2 linked regions of the Oligoflexus sp. genome follow. The protein of the gene in region 1 interacts with the protein of each later gene in a pairwise test. Links are inferred from orthologs where the notes say so. Each region holds a gene or a part of one and is shown on either strand. Other genes may lie near its edges. The genes, in order: ndk and ung.

The links.
Region 2: the proteins of ndk (region 1) and ung interact in binary tests that used the Escherichia coli proteins (3 or more experiments, as listed by UniProt). The link is inferred for Oligoflexus sp. from one-to-one orthologs.

What each region holds. Positions count from the first base shown.
Region 1 is NZ_DASTAT010000014.1:18,615-29,302, reverse strand. What follows is about bases 2,954-5,772. They hold ndk (nucleoside-diphosphate kinase), read left to right. Parts: upstream 2,954-4,065; coding sequence 4,066-4,479; downstream 4,480-5,772. Other genes in these bases: VFO10_RS02165 (Tex family protein), read left to right, coding at 4,513-5,772; VFO10_RS02175 (hypothetical protein), read left to right, coding at 3,608-3,832; VFO10_RS02180 (hypothetical protein), read left to right, coding at 3,012-3,521. In the rest of the region: VFO10_RS02205 (acetyl-CoA carboxylase biotin carboxylase subunit), read left to right, coding at 1-531; VFO10_RS02200 (acetyl-CoA carboxylase biotin carboxyl carrier protein subunit), read left to right, coding at 546-1,100; VFO10_RS02195 (HipA domain-containing protein), read right to left, coding at 1,170-2,126; VFO10_RS02190 (HipA N-terminal domain-containing protein), read right to left, coding at 2,123-2,461; VFO10_RS02185 (helix-turn-helix domain-containing protein), read right to left, coding at 2,458-2,742; more of VFO10_RS02165, read left to right, coding at 5,773-6,996; mtnP (S-methyl-5'-thioadenosine phosphorylase), read left to right, coding at 7,002-7,877; VFO10_RS02155 (acyl-CoA thioesterase), read left to right, coding at 7,858-8,343; hppD (4-hydroxyphenylpyruvate dioxygenase), read left to right, coding at 8,337-9,362; VFO10_RS02145 (hybrid sensor histidine kinase/response regulator), read left to right, coding at 9,520-10,688. UniProt on the Escherichia coli protein: Major role in the synthesis of nucleoside triphosphates other than ATP. The ATP gamma phosphate is transferred to the NDP beta phosphate via a ping-pong mechanism, using a phosphorylated active-site intermediate.
Region 2 is NZ_DASTAT010000131.1:15,515-26,098, forward strand. Bases 3,720-6,434 are described here. They hold ung (uracil-DNA glycosylase), read left to right. Parts: upstream 3,720-4,585; coding sequence 4,586-5,284; downstream 5,285-6,434. Other genes in these bases: VFO10_RS27675 (response regulator), read right to left, coding at 3,736-4,335; VFO10_RS27685 (VC0807 family protein), read left to right, coding at 5,293-6,006. Outside these bases: VFO10_RS27655 (methyl-accepting chemotaxis protein), read left to right, coding at 1-713; VFO10_RS27660 (SCE4755 family polysaccharide monooxygenase-like protein), read left to right, coding at 859-1,386; VFO10_RS27665 (hypothetical protein), read left to right, coding at 1,402-1,932; VFO10_RS27670 (hypothetical protein), read right to left, coding at 1,929-3,626; VFO10_RS27690 (ribonucleoside-diphosphate reductase subunit alpha), read left to right, coding at 6,858-9,248; VFO10_RS27695 (ribonucleotide-diphosphate reductase subunit beta), read left to right, coding at 9,260-10,258; VFO10_RS27700 (DUF805 domain-containing protein), read right to left, coding at 10,349-10,584. UniProt on the Escherichia coli protein: Excises uracil residues from the DNA which can arise as a result of misincorporation of dUMP residues by DNA polymerase or due to deamination of cytosine.

The sequences.
Region 1 (10,688 bases):
AGCCAGGAGGATATTAAAATCCGCGGCTGGTCGATTGAAACGCGGATCAATGCCGAGGATCCCGCCCAGGACTTCATGCCGAATCCAGGGCAGATCACGCATCTGCATCTGCCGGCCGGTCCCGGGATGCGGGTCGATACGCATATTTATGCGGGTTATACGATTCCTTCGGATTATGATTCGATGGTGGCGAAGTTCATCAGCTTCGGTGCCGATCGTGATGAAGCGATTCAGCGTATGCTGCGGGCGCTGTCTGAATTCGAATGCGATGGCGTTCCGACCACTGCGAAATTCCATGAGGTGGTGCTGAAGCATCCGGCCTTTGTTTCCGGTGAGTTTGATACTGGATTCCTGGCTTTGCATCAGAAGGAAATTGATACGGCGTTGAAAGGCGGTCCGGCTGATGAAAAATACAGTCGGCTCTTTACAGCCTTCCAGGCCCAGGTGAAAGCCGACGGTCGCTCTGGAAACGCTGTATCGCTGCCTTCGCAGTGGCAGCTGCGAGCGCGCCATGAATCCTGTCGGCATTAAAGGAAGGAAGTCCTATGAAATGGAGCAGTAAAACGGAAAGCGCCGGCACGGAAGTCACTTTACCTGACGCCATTACTCCCGGCGTCTGGAGTCCCGCGCAGGTCGGCACAGAGTCCATGGAAATATGCTGGGAACCCGGTCTTCGCACACTTTTCGTGCGCGAGTCCGCGAAGCATCCGGAAGTCCCCTTGAAATATCGCGCGGTGAAGAGCCAGCGTTTTCCCGGTGATCTTTTCACCGAGATCCTTTTGGAATACGTCGGCGGCTCCGAAGGCTTCGCCCGTATTCTCCAAGGCGAAGTCGGCATCCAGGTGCCCGGCCTCAACGGTCGCAAGGCCGGCGCCGGCGCCGCGGGTGAAGTCATCCGCTCGCCGATGGTGGGCAAGGTGCTGAAAGTTCATGTCGAGCCCGGTCAGGTGATTGAACGCGGTCACGAGGTCCTTGTGATCGAGGCGATGAAGATGGAGAATAAAATTTTCGCGCGCAGTTCAGGTACAGTGAAGGACGTTCAAATCGCTGCTGGCGCCCAGGTCGTGGTCGGCCAGGTGCTTGTGCAGATCGGGTCCTGACCGAAGACAGTTCGATATCAGGGCAAAACTACGGCTACCTCTGTCGCTCGCTTTGCTTTTGCCCTGGATTCAGGAATCCTTGATTCTACTGAACCGAATACTGATCAAACGCTGGTACTCCTGTTTGATATGTTCAGGAAGGATGCTTTGACGAATGGCGTCCATCAAAACGTCCTGGCTTTCGATAAATTCTTCAAGCCTACCCAGGATCGCTTTCTCCGGGATCATGAGATTTTCCCCAAGAAAAATAAAGTTGGATCTCTTCATTGAAGACTTCTTTCCTTGGACCGATAACGTAAGTTCTTCGGGATCATCCTTTTCACTGATCAAGAGACGCGTAGAGAGCAAATCATAAGCGGGCGAGAGGGTCACCCGGTCGGGTTTATCCGTTATCATGGAAAAATTTTTCATATGCATATCGGCGTTGCCGGTCAAAAAGGAAAAGACTGTAATTTCAAAGTAGCGAAGGGCATCGTCGCCGGGATTGGATGAATAACGCCTTATGACTTTTCCGACTCGTTCCGCAGTGCTTTTGTCTTTGTGTTCAGTCATCATTTCCGAGAGCTGACAAAGATCCTCGACTGCGATTTTCTTTTTCCCTTCACGATCAAATCGCTTCGTGATGTAGGCGAGCTGTCCGTCTTTCATGATTATTAACCCGTGGGGCGCGGTTTTGATCCCGCATTTTTCAGCCAGGTGCATCGTCAGGTGTTCCACCTCGGGCATATGAGGATACTCTGGGGCCGGGGGTTTGAGGATGTGGCTCCCACCAAGGTATCCCACAAGGGTAAGCCGATCTGTGGCTTGCGTGGATAGTGATTCCAGCTGCAAAGACAGTTTTCTCTGAACGCCTGTCATGGCCAGGCGCCTATTGATCAGGGCACCAGCGAGTTCGTCGATATCATTTTGGTCAAGATCGAGAGTAGGTATAACTTTTTTTCCGAATAGCTTTCGAGCACATTGGGGATGGTAGAGTTGATCGACCAAACTCTGGTAACACACCAGGCATTTTTTATAAGGATTCATGGCTGATCCTCATCAGACAGCGGCTGAACATGCACAGCGCCGATACAGTCGCGACATGCTGCCAGCAGCAAACCCATCCGGTCTTTAGGGTTTAATTTCCAGTTCTTTGTACTGAGATCAAGCAACCACCCTTCCGGGATAAGTCCGTCAAAAATTGGAAAGAGGAATTTGGACTCATGGACTTCAGTGTCCAAGGGTAAGGTGAGACTGATGGCCTGAGCGCCGGGCTGCTGCTGGTAAGACTTATCATAAGTGAAGAGATACGTGCCGCTTTCCGTTTCCTGAATGATGCCGGCAAACTTATTTTTGAAGAAGACTCTTGCCTGTCGCGTCATGTCCAATCCTCTTTCTGGATCGGCCGTGGCGCCAGTTCATGCCCAAAGAAAGCCAGAATCTTGTTCACACTATCCATCTTCGCGCTGGCTTTGCCAAGTTCGAGGTCACGAATGAATTTTGTGCTCAATCCACTGCGACGGGCGAGCTGTTCTTGCGTATAGCCAAGTTCTTTCCTTCGCATGCGGACAAATGTGGCGACCGGCCCAGCGGTTTCCAGGATCTCCTCAACTTTTCTTCGAGGCGCTCGCTTCCTGGATTTTATCTCGTTGTTTTTATTCATTTTGGCCTCGTGCAGCATCATTTTTAGCCCCCGACGAGGAGCTATAATGATGGTAACACCTCTTTTATGACCTTGTAAGGGTACAAAATAGATATTTTATATAAGCAGGGGAGTATAAAAATGAAAGTTCCTCATTTTATATCCTTGCAGGTGTATAAAAATAGCGAATGCCTCGCCCTCCCTGACAAAAAAAAGTGCAATATCACTCAACTCATCCCGTCCTCATACCGCCCGCGTTACCCTTTGTTTGATGATAGTCGGAGCCCTACATGAAAGCACGAGTCCATATCACCCTCTTCACGGCCGCGTCCCTTTTGGGAGCTGCGGCCTTTTTCTTCCCCAAGGCTTCGTCGGCTCCTTCGGTGTCTGCCTCGCAAAAAATTGTAAAAACTTCCACGCAAAAAGACAGCGTGAGTCAGCTCGCAGCGCCGCTGCTTCATCGTGAATTCACTTCGACCTGCATCAGCGGGAAGGATGGTTTCTATAAAGAAAAGCTGAGCTTCGCCGCCGATGCTACTACGACCTTCGCCAGGCATTATTTTGCGGATGCCGCCTGCCTGCAACCGAGTGAGAAGGAAAGCGTTCAAGCGGGACACTTTGCAGTGGCCGAAGAGGAAGAAGGTCAGCTGCTTTTGATCGTTCGCAATCTGCAGGATAAAAAGAGCGCGGATGTTACGCCTTACTTTGAAGCGTTGATCAAAGTCGATCGCGAGCAGCTCGTCATGCAGAACAGCCCTTCGACTTCGCTGCACTACACGGCCTCCACCAAATCCATCTAAGCCCTTGCATCCCGGCAGTTTCTGCCCACTGTGCGCACCTCGGACCCTGTTACAATAGAAGAGGAATAGAGTCCTAAGGAGGCACCATGCGCACCTTGGTTTTTGGTCCTATGATATTTCTTTGTCTGGCCCTGGGCGCTTGCCAGAGCGGTGGCGGCGGCGGTGGATCAGACGGCGTTTCCGGCAATGAAGGTGGTTCGGAGCCGATCAACCCGACGGAAGAACGGGCTTATAAAAGAGCCATCCTGAAATGCTATAAGACAGGGGGTTCGCGCGTCGTGAAAATTGAAGGCCAGCTGATGTGCTACTAATCGGCGACAGTCAGCTCCGAGCGGGACCCGGAACCCCATTCCGGGTGCCAATTAGCCCACAAAACCTATAAAACCAGCCAATTTTAACCAGCCCCCTGCCAACTATGCTTAAAAAAGAGCGTTAAAACGCTCGTCACCCTTGCCAATTTTCAACCTTCCAGTATGATTATCTGCGTTTTTTTCCTATCTTAGGATACATTGAAAAACTCTTTCACAGGCAAGAGGAGCTTACCTTGGAACTTACACTTTCGATCATTAAACCCGATGGCGTGGAACGCAACCTTGTTGGTAAGATTATCAGCAAATTCGAAGATCAGGGCATCAAGATCGCGGCCATCAAGAAGGTTCAACTGAGCCGCGCTCAGGCTGAAGCTTTTTATGCCGTGCACAAAGCTCGCCCCTTCTTCGGAGAGCTGGTAGAATTCATGACTCGCAGCCCTGTCGTCGTCATGGTCCTGCAAGGTGAGAACGTGATCGTGCGCAACCGTGATATCATGGGCGCCACCAACCCAGCGCAAGCTGCAGCGGGCACGATCCGTAAAGACTTCGCCAAATCCATCGGCGAAAATACCGTGCACGGCTCGGACTCGCCGGAAGCTGCGAAGAACGAAGTCGCATTCTTCTTTGCATCCAGCGAAATCTGCTGAAACCATTTCGTGAATCTTCTGGAGCGGATCCCTATGGTCAATCTTATTGGCAAAATTTCATCGGAACTCGGGCTTAAGGAATTTCAAGTTCATAACTCCGTCAAACTCATGTTCGATGAGGAATGTACCATTCCCTTCGTCGCCCGTTACCGCAAGGAAATGACCGGCAGTCTCGATGAAGTTGCCTTAAGAGACATTCGGGAACGCTACAACTACCTGACGGAACTGGAAAGCAACAAGCAGAAGTACCTGAAGGTGGTGGAAGAGCACTGCAAAAAAAGCCCCGAGCTGATGGACAAATACCCAGAGCTCAAAGCCAAATTTGAAAAGTGCGAAACCAAGCAGGAGCTTGAGGACCTTTATCTGCCGTTCAAACCCAAGCGCCGCACACGCGCTCAGGTGGCTCGCGAGAAAGGCCTTGAGCCCCTTCTGGAAAAAATCCTGGCGGAATCCGCGGTGCTCACCAATCTTCTGGAAGCCGCGAAGCCTTTCGTCACGGCCTCGGATGCCAGTATTGATCCGGCCCTGAAAGTCCCGGATGAAAAAGCCGCGCTCGCCGGAGCCGCTGACATCTATGCCGAGCAAATTGCGGAAACGGCCGAACTTCGCGCACTCGTGCGGCACATCTCCCAGGAATCGGGCGTGCTCGTTTCGAAGAAGATCGAAGGCGCGGAAGCCGAAGACGGAGTCGAGAAGACCGCCGCGGCCAGCAAGGATAAGAAAAGCAAGAAGACCGATCCTTCCAAGTATCAAAACTATTTCGATTACCAGGAACCGATCAGCAAGGCCGCTTCGCACCGCGTGATGGCGGTTCGTCGTGGGGAAGCGGAAAAAGTCCTGAAGGTGTCGATCGACGTCGATGTCGCCAAGATCACCGCGGAACTGAAGAGCAAGGTCATCGCCGATCGCCGCATGACACCCGAAGTCAAAGCCTGGGTGGAACAGATCGTGGAAGATGCCTACCGCCGCCTCGTGAGCCCTTCGATCGAAACCGAACTGCGTCTGCAGCTGAAGCAGACCGCCGAGACCGAAGCGATTCGCGTGTTCTCGGAGAACCTGGAAAACCTGCTTCTTTTGCCGCCTATTCCTGGCAAAAGCGTGCTCGGTGTTGACCCAGGCCTTCGGACCGGCTCCAAATTCGCTGTGGTGGACGAGACGGGCAAACTCCTGACCCACACCACGCTGCTCACCGACCTTGGTGACAAGGAAACCAATAAGACGACCCGCGCCAAGGACGAGATCCTGCGCCTGGTCAAAGAATACAATGTCCACTACGTGGCCGTCGGCAACGGTACCGGCAGCCGGGAAATCATGCGCCTCATCGCAGCCGTTTTGAAAGAAAACGATCTGAAGGATGTGAAGCGCCTTGTCGTGAACGAAGCCGGCGCTTCGGTGTATTCGACCATGGATATCGCCCGTGAAGAATTCCCGGACCTCGATCCGACGATCCGCAGCGCCGTGAGTATCGCGCGCCGCCTCCAGGATCCCTTGGCCGAACTCGTGAAAATCGATCCCCGCTCGATCGGTGTGGGCCAGTATCAGCACGATGTGAACGTCACCAAACTCAAGACGAGTCTGGAAGAAGTGGTGGAGAGCTGCGTGAACCGCGTGGGTGTGAACCTGAACACGGCCAGCTATAAGCTTCTGAGTTACGTGTCCGGCATCGGCGGCACCGTGGCCAAGAATATCGTCGCCAAGCGCGATAAGGATGGCCGTTTTGCATCGCGTAAAGACCTTATGAATGTATCAGGGCTCGGCCCCAAGGTCTTCCAACAGGCTGCCGGTTTCTTACGCGTGCCTGAATCAACGAACCCGCTGGATAACTCCGCGGTTCACCCGGAAGCCTATGAGATCGTCGAAAAAATCGCCAATGACCAGGGCAAAGGCATCACCGAGATCGTCGGCAATCGCACCCTTGTGGAAACGATTCCGCTCGAAAAATATGTGACCGAACGTTACGGGATGCCGACCCTCAAGGATATCGCGAAAGAACTTCTGAAGCCAGGCCGTGACCCGCGTGAAGACGGTGCGCGCCTTATGTATTCGGATGACGTTTCCGAGATCGAGGATCTGAAAGTCGGCATGACCCTGCCTGGCACCGTGACCAACGTCACCAACTTCGGTGCGTTTGTGGATATCGGCGTGCACCAGGACGGTCTGATTCACATCAGTGAACTCGCCGATCAGTTCGTCGATGATCCTTCGAAGGTGGTTTCGGTCGGTGATGTCGTCGATGTGCGCGTGATCGAAGTCGATCTGCAGCGTCGCCGGATCGGTCTGAGCCGTCGTCTGAATGCAGCTCCCAAAGCTCAAGGCGCTGCCGCGCGTCCCGAAGCCGTGGCTGCTGGTCAGCAGCAGGCGCAGCGTCCGCAGCAGGGCGGCAAAGGCAGCCCGATGAAACCTCGGGGTTCGGAACCTGCCGCACGTTCGGTGGGTGGCATCAGCGCCAAAGGCAAGGCGCCGCAGCCGAACTACACGATGGATGATCTGCTCGCCAAGTTCAACCAAAGGAAATAAGCAGCATGGCGCAAGTCAAAGTGCAGTTGGGAGTGATCGGTGGATCCGGCGTCTATCAGATGGCCGGTGTCGAGAAGGTCAAGGAACACACCATCCCAACGCCCTTTGGCGAACCGTCGGATGCCATTATTGAAGGCAAAATCAACGGTCGAACCGTTTACTTTCTGCCAAGGCACGGACGGGGCCACCGCTGGCTTCCGTCCGAGGTCAATTACCGCGCGAATATCTATGCGCTCAAATCCCTGGGCGTCACGCATGTGCTGGCCGTCAGCGCGGTCGGCATCATGCAGGATCATATCAAACCAGGTGACCTTGTTCTCCCTGATCAGCTTTACGATCGCACCAAAGGCCTCAGGCCTTCCACCTTCTTCGGGGGCGGCATCGTCGGTCATGTGGAATTCGCCGATCCTTTCTGCCCGGATTTTCGAGGCTGGATCGAAGCGGCCGCCCGCAAGGTGACCCCCGAAGTTCATAGCGGCGGCACCTATGTCTGCATCGAAGGTCCGCAGTTTTCCACGCGGGCCGAATCCCATCATTATCGCGCTACACTTCAGCCCGCTGTGATCGGCATGACCGCTTTGCCTGAAGCCAAGCTTGCTCGGGAAGCGGAGATGGCTTACGGTATGCTGGCTCTTGCCACCGATTATGATTGCTGGCATGAGCATGAGGCCGATGTTACCGTCGGAACGGTGATCGCGGTCCTCAAGGCCAACACCGAGAAGGCCAATCGCGTGATCAAGGAAGTCCTGGCCGGGCTTCCCGCTCAGCATGAAAGCCGTATCTTCGAAGCGGCGAAACACGCGATCATGACAGCACCGGAAATGGTTCCGGAGCAAAAGAAAAAGGATCTGGCGCTGCTTTATGGCACATATCTCAGCTGATTCCGGCGTGATCCGGGGTGAAATTGAATTCCCGGTTTATTATGAAGACACGGACCTCTCCGGATTCGTCTATCACTCCAACTACCTTAAATACTTCGAACGCGCCCGCGAGCATGTGATCGGGATTCGTTTTCTGAAAGAACTCTTTGACCAGGGCGTTCATTTCGTCGTGAGCAAGGCGGTGCTGGAATACAAGGCCCCCGCGCAGCACGGCGATCAGGTTCTGGTCATTTCCGAAGGACAATACTCCCGCTCCCCGGCCATTCCTTTCGAGCAGAACGCTTATCTGGTCAATGGTGAAGGGACGCGGCGTCTGCTCGTAAGCGGACAGATCACGATCGTGGCGCTCAATGCTCAGAACCGCCCCATCCGCATGCCGGATGTGATTATCGAACGTTTTCAAAGGCAGAGCCCTGACGCAAAAGGATCAAAACCAACCACTGACGAGGAGTCACCCCCATGGTAAACAACCCAACAGGCATCACTGGTTTCGATTTCATCGAGTTCAGCAGCCCCCAACCGGAAAAACTGCATGAGCTGTTCACGAAGCTGGGTTTTTCGCGGCTGAAACGCCACAAGACCAAAAAGATTGATTACTATAAGCAGAACGACATCCATTTCCTGGTGAATACCGAGCCCGGCTCCTTCTCCGTGACCTTCAACAAAGAGCATGGTCCCTGCGCGTCGTCCACCGGCTGGCGCGTGCAGGATGCGAAGAAGGCTCTGGAGGCCGCTGTATCCCGCGGAGCCAAGCGCGCGGAGACATCCGACTATGATCTGCCCGCGATTCAGGGCGTGGGCAACAGCCTCATTTACTTCGTCGATTTTCATACGGCCAAGGATCGCTGGGAGCGTCTTGGTTTCGTGGATCTTGAAAAGACCGAAATCGTGCCTTCGAAAGGTTTCGCTCTGGTCGATCACCTGACGAACAACGTGTATAAAGGTCAGCTGCAACCTTTGGCGACTTTCTATAAGGAAGTCTTCGGCTTCGAAGAGGTTCGCTACTTCGATATCCGCGGCGAGCAGACCGGACTCAAATCCTATGCCCTGCGTTCCCCCTGCGGCTCCTTCTGCATTCCCATCAACGAAGGGACGGAAGCCAAATCGCAGATCAATGAGTATCTGAACGAATATAAAGGCGAAGGCATTCAGCACATCGCGCTTCTGACGTCCAACATTATCAATGTGATGGACAAGATGAAAGTGGAAGGCTTGAAAACCCTCGACATCGATGCCGATTATTATGATATGGCCTTCAAGCGCGTGCCACAGCTGAAAGAGGATAAAAAGAAGATCCAGGAGTATAACCTGCTCGTCGATGGTGATGAGAGCGGCTACCTCGTCCAGATCTTCACCGAGAACGTCATCGGCCCCATCTTCTTTGAATTCATTCAAAGGCACAATAATCTCGGTTTCGGTGAAGGCAACTTCGGAGCCCTCTTCCGCGCTATCGAACGCGATCAAAAGCGTCGCGGCGTGCTGTGATCCTGCTTTGATGGTAAGAGCAAAACTTATCTGATAGAAAGAAAGCCCGGCCTGGACCGGGCTTTTTTGTTTTTCACTTAAAATCACCCAAGAGGTACCGATAGCATCAAAGGAAGGCCGTTGTGGCTTTCGCTTTGGAGACATACGGGATACCACAATGCCGGCTGTTGAAAACGTGGATTCGCCTATTCCGCGACGTACGCTGCTCCTCATGGGCAGCTTGATGATGGCGTCGCTGCTTCCCACCTGCCTCTATCTGGCTTTTGCTTCGGGAACTACGGGCCCCACATCCACCATGCTGCCCCTGGCCCTGGCACTGAGCCCTGTGCTGACGTTGCCTCTTCTGACCCTCATTATGCTCGGCGCGAAGCTGCCTTCCGAACGTTCCGCGCTTTATGGCTTGATTCCCTGTCTTCTGCTCGCGAGCTACTTCGATGCCCTGAGTCTTTTGTCCCTGCGGGACGGTCATGATGCGGCCGCCTTCCTTCATAGTGAACAGATCAATGCCTTCACCCGCAGCTTCGCGCTCTGTCTGGTCACGCTCCTGGCCATGAAATTCCATCTGCCTGCGCGCCTCGGCGAAGGCCGGCGTTTCTGGATCATGCCGCTGCTTCTGGCCGGTGGGCTTTGCGGACTTCAGTTTTTGGATCTGCGCCTGGGCGTTTTCATCGAGCATCTGCATACCATCGTCGGCATCACCTGCCTGACGGCGGTGTTCAACATTGCTTTTCTCACCAAGATCGGCTGGGAAAAGCAGCGGCCTTTGATGCTGACCCTGGCGTGGATGGCAGCCCTGCAGCTGATCAATCAGCTGCTCTTTTTTATGTCGCGCCCGGAATCCCTTCAGGTTCCACTGCTCTTGACTCAGAATATCAACGATGCCCTGGCCTTTCTCGTGCCCCTGCCGTTTCTGGCCAGCGCCATCAAAAAGCAGATGACCCGGACGGTGAGTTCGCTGGCAAACGCGAACGCGGCGCATGGGAATCTCGGACCGAATCATGCCGAAGCCTTCGCGCAGGGTGTGGCGCAGGCCAAGTCCCAGCTGATGTCCAAACTTTCTCATGAATTCAAGACGCCTTTGAACACGATCATCGGCTATAGCGAGCTTTTGGTGGATGAACTGGAAAGCAACCAGCAGACGCTGCTGAGCGATGATCTGCATAAAGTCAATCGCGCCGGCTGGTATCTCATGACTCTGGTCGATGACCTCCTGGACGTCTGCTCCCTGGATGGCCAGGGTTTCAAGCCGCATGAAACTGCCTTCGATGCCCAGCGCTTTATGCAGATCCTCCAGCGCATGGCGGATAAGATTGCTGCGCCGCACGA
Region 2 (10,584 bases), on another replicon or contig:
GGCAGATCAATGCGCAGTCGGTCGCGGTCTCGATCGAGGTCGTGCGGGGGCAGGCGCATCCGACGGTCACGGATCTTTTTCCCTTTGGCAGTGAACTTAGGGTCCTGGCCGCACAGTTTCATACCTTTGCCCATCACATCAAGGAAGCCATCCAGGGTGGACGGGAGGAACTGCAAAAGACTGCGCAGTACCTTTCTCAGGCGGCGTCGAAAGCGGATCACGTTTTCATTCCCGTCAATCAATGCGGTGAATACCTCCGCAACGGTGTGGCGGCCGTGAAGTATTCCGCATCCGAGCTGACCCTTCTGCAGATGGAAGTCAATATCCATATGAACAAGCTGCAGGAGACCTATAACGTGGGCGTTGCCACCGCCGACATTGTCAGCAGCATGGATCGTTCGCTCCTGAATCACAGTAATTTCAGCAAGAAAGTTCTGGAGGAAACCAGCCAGAGCGCAATGCATTCCGAAAGGATAGCCACGCTTCTGGCCAAGCAGTTTCACGAACTGAATCATTGCCAGAAGATTCTGGGGCATAGCGTGCCCCTGCTCAGTGAGTCCCTGCGCTTTGCCACCGAACTGAAGCACACCGTGGCCGCTTTGGAGATGTGCGTGGAAAAAACCCCGACGGCGAAAGCGGACGAGACGGTGATGATGGAGTCGAAAAAAACCGGCGAGGTGCAGGTGACTTGCTGGAAAATTTCAAGTACATAGACCCCGCTCGGCCCCAAAATCCGTTGAAAATTCGAATTTTTACCGAATATTAACGGTTACTTACAATTTTCACTGATGAATTCTTCATTATGTGCCGATAACGCCCTATGGGACTGGTTTCAACATATACCGAGGGGAAAAGCCATTGAATACGAAGCATCTGCTTGCACTCTCTGCAAGCGCTAATCTTTTCTTAGCAACTGTGAGTTTCGCGCATGCGCGTCTCAGCGTGACAACTGCTACCGGTGGTGTTCCGCGACTCGTTCCACGAAACTCCAGTGATGGCAACAAAGGCGACGCCGCATCACCTTGCGGCGCCACGACCCGGGGTACGAATCCTGTCGTTCTCACGGTCGGTGAGACGGTGACTGCCGATTTTGAAGAAACGATTGGCCACACCGGTACCTTTCAGCTGAATTTTTCTCCTATGGGCCAGGTGAACTTTACAACTCTGGTCCCCGCGCAAACAGATGACAACACGGCCGTGGGAGCAACCCCCAACAAGGGCCGCTTCCAGTTCACAGTTCCCAATACTCCCTGCACCGACTGCACGATCCAATTCGTTCAGGACATGAGCGGGACCCTGAATTACAAGTCCTGCGTCGACGTCATCATCACACCAGCCAACGCCCCAGCCCCAGCAGCGCCAGCCGGCTTTGCTGTGACGAAATAAGAAAGGAGCACAGATATGATTTTCAATCGAACTGCTGTCTGCCTTTCGTCCATCGTATCTGCGTCTCTCCTGATTCACGCCTGCCAGGCCGAAGTGATTCAGGACAGCCGCAGCACCACGAACGGCGCAACGGCCCAGTCAGCAAGCAAGGCTGACGATGCGAAAACCGAAGACAAAACCTCCGGGTCACCAACCGGCAATACAACGCCTCCACCAGCGAACAACGGAAATCCTGCGGCCGTTACGAACTATACAATGAGCTGGGACGCCTCGGCGGATGCTGCGGTTGTTTCTTATAAGGTCTTCGTTGTCCCTCCCGATCGCAACCCGCGCTTTCCCGGGAAGACGGACGTCCCCATTCAGATCAAAAATTATCCGCTCGCTTCTCTGCAGAAGAACGGAACGAAATACTCCGTAGCTGTGACGAGTGATGAGGTTAAAACCGCTCTCGGTGCGATGGCTGCAAGCACCACGACCTATTGCTTCACGGTCGTTGCCGTCAATGGTGTCGGGAACTCGGCGCATTCGCCAGTGATCTGCCCTTAATCATGAGCTGAAATCCTCTTAAGATCGCGCAGGAGATCCTGCCGTTCTTGAGAGGTCAATGAATGCCGCGCGAATTGGGGCGGCATTTGCTTATTTTCAAGTCTAAATTGAATCAGCTCCGCTTTCTTCCTGATATTTTCCAACACCTCCCGCTCATTTTCGCCAGCCAGGAATGGCGGGGGAAGATCCTGATAAAGATGGCATTCACTGCAGAAGCGAACGAAGGATTGAAGTCTTTGATCTTTGAAGGATCCTGGATCGAGCCTCGTTTTCTTCTCGGCCTCTTTTTGGACGGCAGGCATGAGCTTGGTCCGGCAGCATAGGCCGTTCGCGTATTGAGTTCCGAGCCGTTTGTCGAGTTCTTCAAGTATGGTTTCCCGTGAAAGAGGAGAATTCGCAGTGAGCGGCATGGTGTCAATGGCCTTCATGAACTTGAGCCATGCCTCCTTGGGAAAGCAGCTCCCCTCCATGGATGGTTTCGCTTCCTTCGGACTGTTCAAACTTTGAAGAAGAGCGCCGGCATCCGGTAAACAGGTTTTGTCTGCGTCGGTTTTCTGAGAGCGCTTCTCTATCCGGCCACCAAGAATGGTCCGTATCTGACTGAAGTCCTTTTCCGTAAAAAAACTCTGACCCATGCCTTTGATGAAGATGTGAAACTTATAGAACTGAAGACCCAGGGGATCGCCTTGGGATGCCATGATAATCTGCATGGGTTCCCTGGGAAGACTCGGATCCATGTCTGGAGGCATGTGATAGGACAGCTGCCCATTCACGACAGGATTGTGATCCGCCAGCATTTCCGAGGGCACGTTGATCGTTCCTTTGCCAAGTACCGAGACAAAGGCCCGGAGCAGTTCACGATCAGGCTCAAGCGAGAGCTTATCCGCAAGGTTGGTGACCAGCATCCATTTGAGAAGTTTTTTCTTGCATTGAACTTTATTCCGGTTTGACGAGCAAAGGTCCTGCCAGGCTTTCTGATAGCCGATCAGCAAAGCTCCGAAGCGAACCATATCCTCGAAATGCTCGGGCTTGGGGATCAATTCGTATTTTGAAGAGGCGTCATCACGCGCCAGGGGAATGCCCAGGTAGTCTTTGCTGCCGATGGCCGCTTGCGCCAGTTTCAATAGCTCCGGATTGAAGGCTGTTGTTTCCAGCCACTCGCCGCCTGCAAAGATCGGCGTTCCTCCTTGATGGCAGCGGAGGCAGAGGTTTCTCGGCATATAGCGAGCCTGCGCTTTGCCACCTGGATGAAAATTGTCGACGATCTGGAATTCATAGCGTCCCATGATGGGGTTGTAGCTGATCACTTCCAACTTTCTCGCAGCTTCGACATAAGCGATGAAGAGCCGACCGCGAAAGTGAGTGTTCATGTCCTTGCTGATTTCGCTCGTCGCCACCAGCACGCGAGGGTATTTCAGTGACTGGGGATAGGCTGCCATTTTTTGCAGCGATCGACCGAAGGGGACCACCGAGGTAAAGAACGTGGAATGCTGATTCAATTTTTTCAGGAGGGCCTCGAAAGGATGCGGCTCCAGAGGCAATGGCTTCCCGTCGTAGATGATTCCCACGGTGCTCTGCATGGAGTCGAAGAATGAAGCGCCCTGGGGCGGCAGGTCCTGGGCCCCGGCTTGAGGGTTCTTGACAAAAATCGTGAAGAGCAGAAGACACATCAAAGCTTTAAGGGCGGAATTCATGGGATTCGACCTTCAGGTGATAAAGGATCTGTGCAGTCGCCAGTCAGGTCCTTCCATTCTACGGAGCGACTGCACAAAATTCACCCGGAATCCACCGCGCGGGGAGGCGTCACGCCGCCTTTGCCAGGAACCGAATGCTTTCCGGGTCGTCCAGAAAGCATTTTCCCAGCCTCTGCTTTTTATCCAGCTCCTCTTTCACCACCGAAATCGGAATATGGTAGAGCTGGATCTGATGCAGGATCTCCTGGGTATCATAGTAATAGGTCTTCAGGAGGTTATAGACATAGCCCATCTCCTGATCGCTGCCGTAGCTTTCCTCGATCAGCCTGTCATGCAAATCCACCGCCACCTTCATCTTGTCCCGAAGCTCCTGCAAAGGAATGGGCTTGGCGATGATGTTCGCAGCTCCGAGTTGGAAGGCGCGACGGACGTTGTCGGGATTCACGGCCCCCGAAACGAAGATCACGGGAATGGTGATCATCTTCTGTTTCAACTGCTCCATCAGATCGAAACCATCCATGTGGGGCATGCGGATGTCGCAGAGCATGATATCGAAGTGACGAGTCAGCAGCAGCTGATGCGCTGTGAAGGCATCGGGTGCATATTCGCAGTCGTAGGCATCACCCACAGCGGCCTCGATCAAAACGAAAATCTCGTAGTTGTCATCCACGACCAGACAGGCTAGTTTGTCAGCATTATCCTTACGCATCAGGCGCCTCAGTGGGGTATCACAGACCCGCATGAAAGTTCTTGTTCTGACTTCCTCTTCGCCTTCCGGCGCGGGACTTCAAGGAATCCCGTCATCCCGTGGAAAAGATGGGATAAAATTCCCTTGATTTCCGGCCCTGCGGGAATGGGCAGGGAGGGTTTTGGCAGGTTGGCTGGGACATTCTTACGGCATGGACGAATGGGGAAGGAGCCGATATAAAAGAGGATTCGTTTCTCTTTAAGGACGTCCCATGCGTAACGAAACCATTCAAATGCATCCAAGCTGGAAGAAGGTGCTGGAGCCCGAATTCCAACAGGAATATATGCTGAAGCTGAAAGACTTTCTCAAAAAGGAAATCGCGCAGGGCAAAATCATCTATCCGAAAGGATCGGATTACTTTCATGCCTTGAACTCCACGCCTTTTGACAAAGTTCGCGTCGTGATCCTGGGCCAGGATCCCTATCACGGCCCGGATCAGGCGCACGGTCTCAGTTTTTCCGTGAAACCAGGCGTGCCGATCCCCCCTTCGCTCGTGAATATCTTCAAGGAATTGAAATCCGACCTGGGCGTACCCGCCTCGCATCACGGCTATCTGCAGGCCTGGGCGGAACAGGGCGTCCTGCTATTGAACACCGTTCTGACCGTCGAGCAGGGCCAGGCCGCGTCGCATCAGAATAAAGGCTGGGAACACTTCACCGACCGCATCATTCAGCTTTTGAATGAAAAACGGGAAGGCCTGGTTTTTTTGCTATGGGGCGCCCATGCGCAAAAGAAGGGACGCAGCATCGACCGCGAGAAGCATCTCGTTATCGAGACCGCGCATCCTTCGCCGCTTTCCGCGCATCGCGGTTTTTTCGGCAGTCGGCCTTTCTCGAAAATCAATGAATATCTGAAATCGCGCGGGGAACCGCCGATCCATTGGCAGCTGCCGCAAAATTTGAACGCATAGAGGACTCGATGGACAAGAAGAATGCTCAGGAAAACCCCTTAATCAGCCTTGTATTCAACATCGCGATCCCGTCCGTGATCTTGAGCAAGTTCAGCACCGTGGAACGCCTCGGTCCGGTCAAAGGCCTGCTGCTGGCCCTGGCCTTCCCCATCGCCTACAGCATCTGGGATTTCGCGAAGAGGCGTCACATTAGCTTTATCTCGGGCCTGGGATTTATCAGCATCCTTCTCACCGGAGTTTTTACGCTGGTGCAACTGCCGGTGGAATGGATCGCCGTCAAGGAAGCCGCTGTACCCAGCCTGATCGGGATCGCCATCATCGTGTCGATGCGCACACAAAGTCCTCTGGTCAAAAAACTTCTCTATAACGACGCTATTATTAATGTCGATCTGGTGGAATCGCGTCTGCAGTCAACCCATCATAAAGAGTCGTTTGAACGCCTTATGGTGCAGTCCTCGTATCTTCTGGCTGGTTCCTTTCTCATTTCCGCCATACTCAACTTTGTCCTGGCGCGCGTGCTCCTGACAAGCCCGACGGGTACACCCGAATTCAACGAACAGCTTGGAAAAATGAACGCTCTGAGTTGGCCGGTCATCGTCGTCCCATCCATGGCCATCATGATGTTCGCGCTCTATCGGCTGATGAAAGGCATCAAAGACCTCACAGGCCTCGAAGCCGAGGAAGTCCTGAAGGCCCACGAAAAACAGGCCGCGCGTAAGTGAAATACGCAGTTTTTCTAGCTCGTGTGCGACTCACAGCGAAAAGCCGGGAGTCGCTGCCTGTCATAAAACCTGGCGAGCCGCAAGGACAAATTTTTCAAGTGCCTGCGTGAGAAAAATTCAAAATAGAGTTGACTTGCCAATCCGTCCTGCATGTTATGCAAAACTTCAAACGACTGCTGTTTCTTCCTCAAAAAAAACCCGCTGAGCCAGCTATACCAAAGAATGCAGCCATGCATGGTGGCTTGTTGATAAGTTTTTTTTTGAAACGAGGACGGTTCCCACAAGTGCGCATCCTGCTTTATTTTTCCTCCGTTTTTCGGAAACTTATTCACAGCTAATCCACAGGACAGCGCTATATTTAGGGGTTGACTCGGGTTGCTCACACTAGATATGCTAAATTTTGTCGGCAACAAATGGATCCCCAATACGCAAATAGACTTGGCTTTCAAAAGCTACCGACACATGATACGCGCTCAAGTTGTTGAGATATAAGTCGAACGGATGGTGAGTAAACTGTGGTACACGTACATGCGATGTTGAGCCAAGGAATCGAGGGCCGCACTCTGTAAACTCTAGCGGCCGGGTGCGGCGTGCAGCCTGGGGGAGCCCATGCTCTCTTCTGCCAGCAGCCGAATACCCCAGCGGGATTCAAGTTCCCGCACATGAGACACAACAATCCAGATATATACGATATAGAAAGCGATGCACCGGATCGCAGGGAATTTTTTTTTCTTTGAAACCCTGCTCTGGCGCTGCTCAAGGCGTGGCTTTTGCATGAAAAGCCGGCGCCAATAAGAAAAGGCTTTAGGCCGTCAGGTCAACCTTCATAGCTCTAGTCGAGAGGAACTGCCATGAGTCTTCACACGCCCAGCAGCACAGCCACTGCCCCCGCAGATGCCAACCTTGGCCTGCGCCGTGAACGTTCCATTTTCATTCGGAAAAGGAATGGCGACAGGGAGCCGCTGAACACCACGAAACTCCGCGACTCCATCGCCTCGCTCTGTCATGGTCTCCATGAAGTGGATGCGGATCGGATCCTGGAAAAAGTGGTGAATGGACTCTACGACGGTGCCACGAGCGAAGAGATTGATAAACTTGTCATGCACACGACGGCCATGCTGATCGCCGACGAACCGGAATATTCGCGCCTGGCTGCACGTCAGCTGCATCAGTTCGTTCTGGATGAAGTGGCCAAGCTGAAAGTCCGCAGCTTCTCGGAATCCATTCAGCACGGCTATGACGTCGGCCTGCTTGCAGAGAATACCTACAATTTCGTGATGGAACATCGTGAGCAGCTCGACCTTGCGATCGACCACCGCCGTTCCGAGCTTTTTGAATACTTCGGTATTCGCACCGTCTATGACCGCTATCTTCTGAAAGACCCGGAAAAACGCTGGGTTTTCGAAACGCCGCAGTATTTCTTCCTGCGCGTCGCCTGCGGCCTGTCCTTGACTGTGAAGGAAGCGATCGAATTCTACGACCTGATCTCGTCGTTCGCCTACATGCCCAGCACGCCGACTCTTTTCAACTCCGGCACGCGTCGTCCGCAGATGAGCTCCTGCTATCTGCTCGATTCGCCTGATGATAGTCTGGAATCCATCTATGATAAGTACAAAGATGTCGCCATGCTCTCGAAATTCGCCGGCGGCATCGGCCTCGCCTATCACCGGGTTCGCGCCCAGGGTTCTTTGATCCGCGGAACCAACGGCAAAAGCAATGGCATCATCCCTTTCCTGAAAACTCTCGACTCGTCCGTCTCGGCGGTGAATCAGGGCGGCAAGCGCAAAGGCGCGGCCTGTATTTACTTGGAAACATGGCACGCCGATATTTTGGATTTCCTGCAGCTTCGTGACAACACGGGCGACGAGCAGCGCCGCACGCACAACCTGAACCTCGCCAACTGGATTCCTGATCTTTTCATGAAGCGCGTGGAAAGCGACGGCCAGTGGTCGCTCTTCGATCCAGCAGAGGTGCCGCATTTCACCGACCTCTTCGGTGACGCCTTTGAGGAAGCGTATCTTTCTGCAGAACGCGAAGGCATGGCCAAGGCCCGTATTCCTGCCCGTGAACTTTATGCCGCGATGATGAAATCGCTCGCGCAGACCGGTAACGGCTGGATGACCTTCAAGGACGCCAGCAACAAAAAGTGCAATCAGACCGGCAAAAATCCGGCCAACGTTGTGCACCTGTCGAACCTCTGTACAGAAATCATCGAAATCACGTCGAAAGATGAGACCGCCGTCTGTAACCTGGGTTCGATCAACCTTGCGAATTACGTCGAAGACAAAACAATCAATTATGCCAAGCTGCGTGAAAATGCCCGCGTGGCCGTGAAGTACCTGGATCGCGTGATCGATATCAACTTCTATCCGATCGCTCCCGCGGCCGCCTCGAACCATAAATGGCGTCCGGTTGGCCTCGGTCTGATGGGTCTGCAGGATGCCTTCTTTAAGCTCCAGCTGCCCTTCGACAGCGAAGCCGCGCGTGAAATCTCGCGCCGCGTCCAGGAAGAGATTTACTTCGCTGCCCTGGAAGAATCCTGCGCTCTGGCCAAGGAATTCGGTCCGCATCCTTCGTATGAGGACACCCGAGCCGCAGACGGTGTGCTGCAATTCGACCTTTGGAACGTCACCCCTACGGATCCAGCCCGCTGGCAGGCCCTGCGTGAGAAAATCAAGACCTACGGCCTGCGCAACTCGCTGCTGATCGCGATCGCGCCCACAGCGACCATCGCCTCCATCTGCGGCGCCTATGAGTGCATCGAGCCTCAGGTTTCGAACCTCTTCAAACGCGAGACCCTGTCGGGTGAATTCATCCAGATCAATACCTATCTGGTGAAGGCTCTGAAGGAACTCGACCTTTGGAATGAGTCGATTCGTAACAAGATCAAGGTGGCCGAGGGTTCGATCCAGGGTATCGACGAGATTCCCGAAAGCATCCGCGCCGTCTACCGCACAGCCTGGGAAATTCCGCAGAAATCGCTGGTTGACATGGCTGCCGAGCGCGGAGCGTACATTGACCAGAGTCAATCGCTCAACCTCTTCAGCGAGAGCCCGACGATCGGAAAACTGTCCTCGATGTACAATTATGCCTGGAAAAAAGGTCTGAAGACGACGTATTATCTGCGTTCAAGACCAGCAACCAAGATCAATAAAACCACAGTGCAGACGCAAGCGCCCACTGCCGTCGCTGCGATTGCCTGTTCCCTTGAAAACCCAGAAGCCTGCGAAGCCTGTACGTGAGGAGTGAACGAATGCTGTTAAGTCCTGGGATGGATTTGACCCTGAGACCGATGAAGTATCCTTTGTTTTTTGAAATGTATAAGGATGCCATCAAAAACACCTGGACCGTTGAGGAAGTCGACTTCACAACGGACGTGGGTGACCTGAGGGACAAGCTGTCTGATGCCGAGAAACATTTGATCAAGCGCCTTGTGGCCTTTTTCGCCACCGGGGATTCGATTGTATCAAACAATCTCGTCTTGAATCTTTACAAGCATATCAATTCACCCGAAGCGCGCATGTATCTGTCGCGTCAGCTTTATGAAGAAGCACTGCATGTGCAATTCTATCTGACGCTGCTCGATACCTATCTGCCGAATGACGAGGAACGCGTCGCCGCTTTTTCGGCGATTGAGAACATCCCTTCGATTCGGCGCAAGGGCGAATTCTGCTTCCGTTGGATCGATTCGATCAACGATCTGCAGAGCCTGCAAACCGCAGCGGATCGGAAGAAATTCCTTCTGAATCTGATCTGCTTTGCGGCCTGTATCGAAGGTCTGTTCTTCTTCGCGGCCTTTGCCTATGTCTACTTCCTGCGGTCCAAGGGCCTTTTGCATGGCCTCGCTTCGGGAACGAACTGGGTCTTCCGCGATGAAAGCTGTCACATGAACTTCGCCTTCACGGTCATCGACACCGTCCGCCGTGAAGAACCCGATCTTTTTGATGACGAGCTGCGCCGCGACATTACCCGTATGATCGACGAAGCCGTGGAATGCGAAATGGCCTTTGCAGAAGACGTCCTGGGCTTCGGCATTGCCGGACTTTCGGAAAAGGATATGCGCTCGTATCTTGAATACGTCGCCGATCAGCGTCTCGTAACCCTGGGCATCGCGCCTGTTTATATGTCCAAGAACCCTTTTGATTTCATGGAACTGCAGGACGTGCAGGAACTGACCAATTTCTTTGAACGCCGTGTCTCCGCCTACCAGGTCGGTGTCACGGGCGAGGTCAGCTTTAACGAAGACTTCTAAGACCCCCTCCAACGGTCTGGATCTTTTCCCCTTCGTAACCCAACCCAAGCGTCTGGATTTTTGATCCAGGCGCGTCCATCCTTCTGCACGTCAGCTGCTTTTTCCAGCCGCCTTGCATTCGGCCTCCAGTTTTCCGGTCAATTCCTGGACTCCAGGATCCTGAGCCACATCACTATAAAGAGCCGAATAGCGTTTTTGCACTTTCAGAGCTTGACAGGGCTGATTCAGCTGACGATAGGCATCCCTAAGATTCAGCGGAATGCTTTGCATTTTGGGCTTGAGACGCAGAACGCTTTCAAAATCTTTCGCCGCCTTGGCCAGATCCC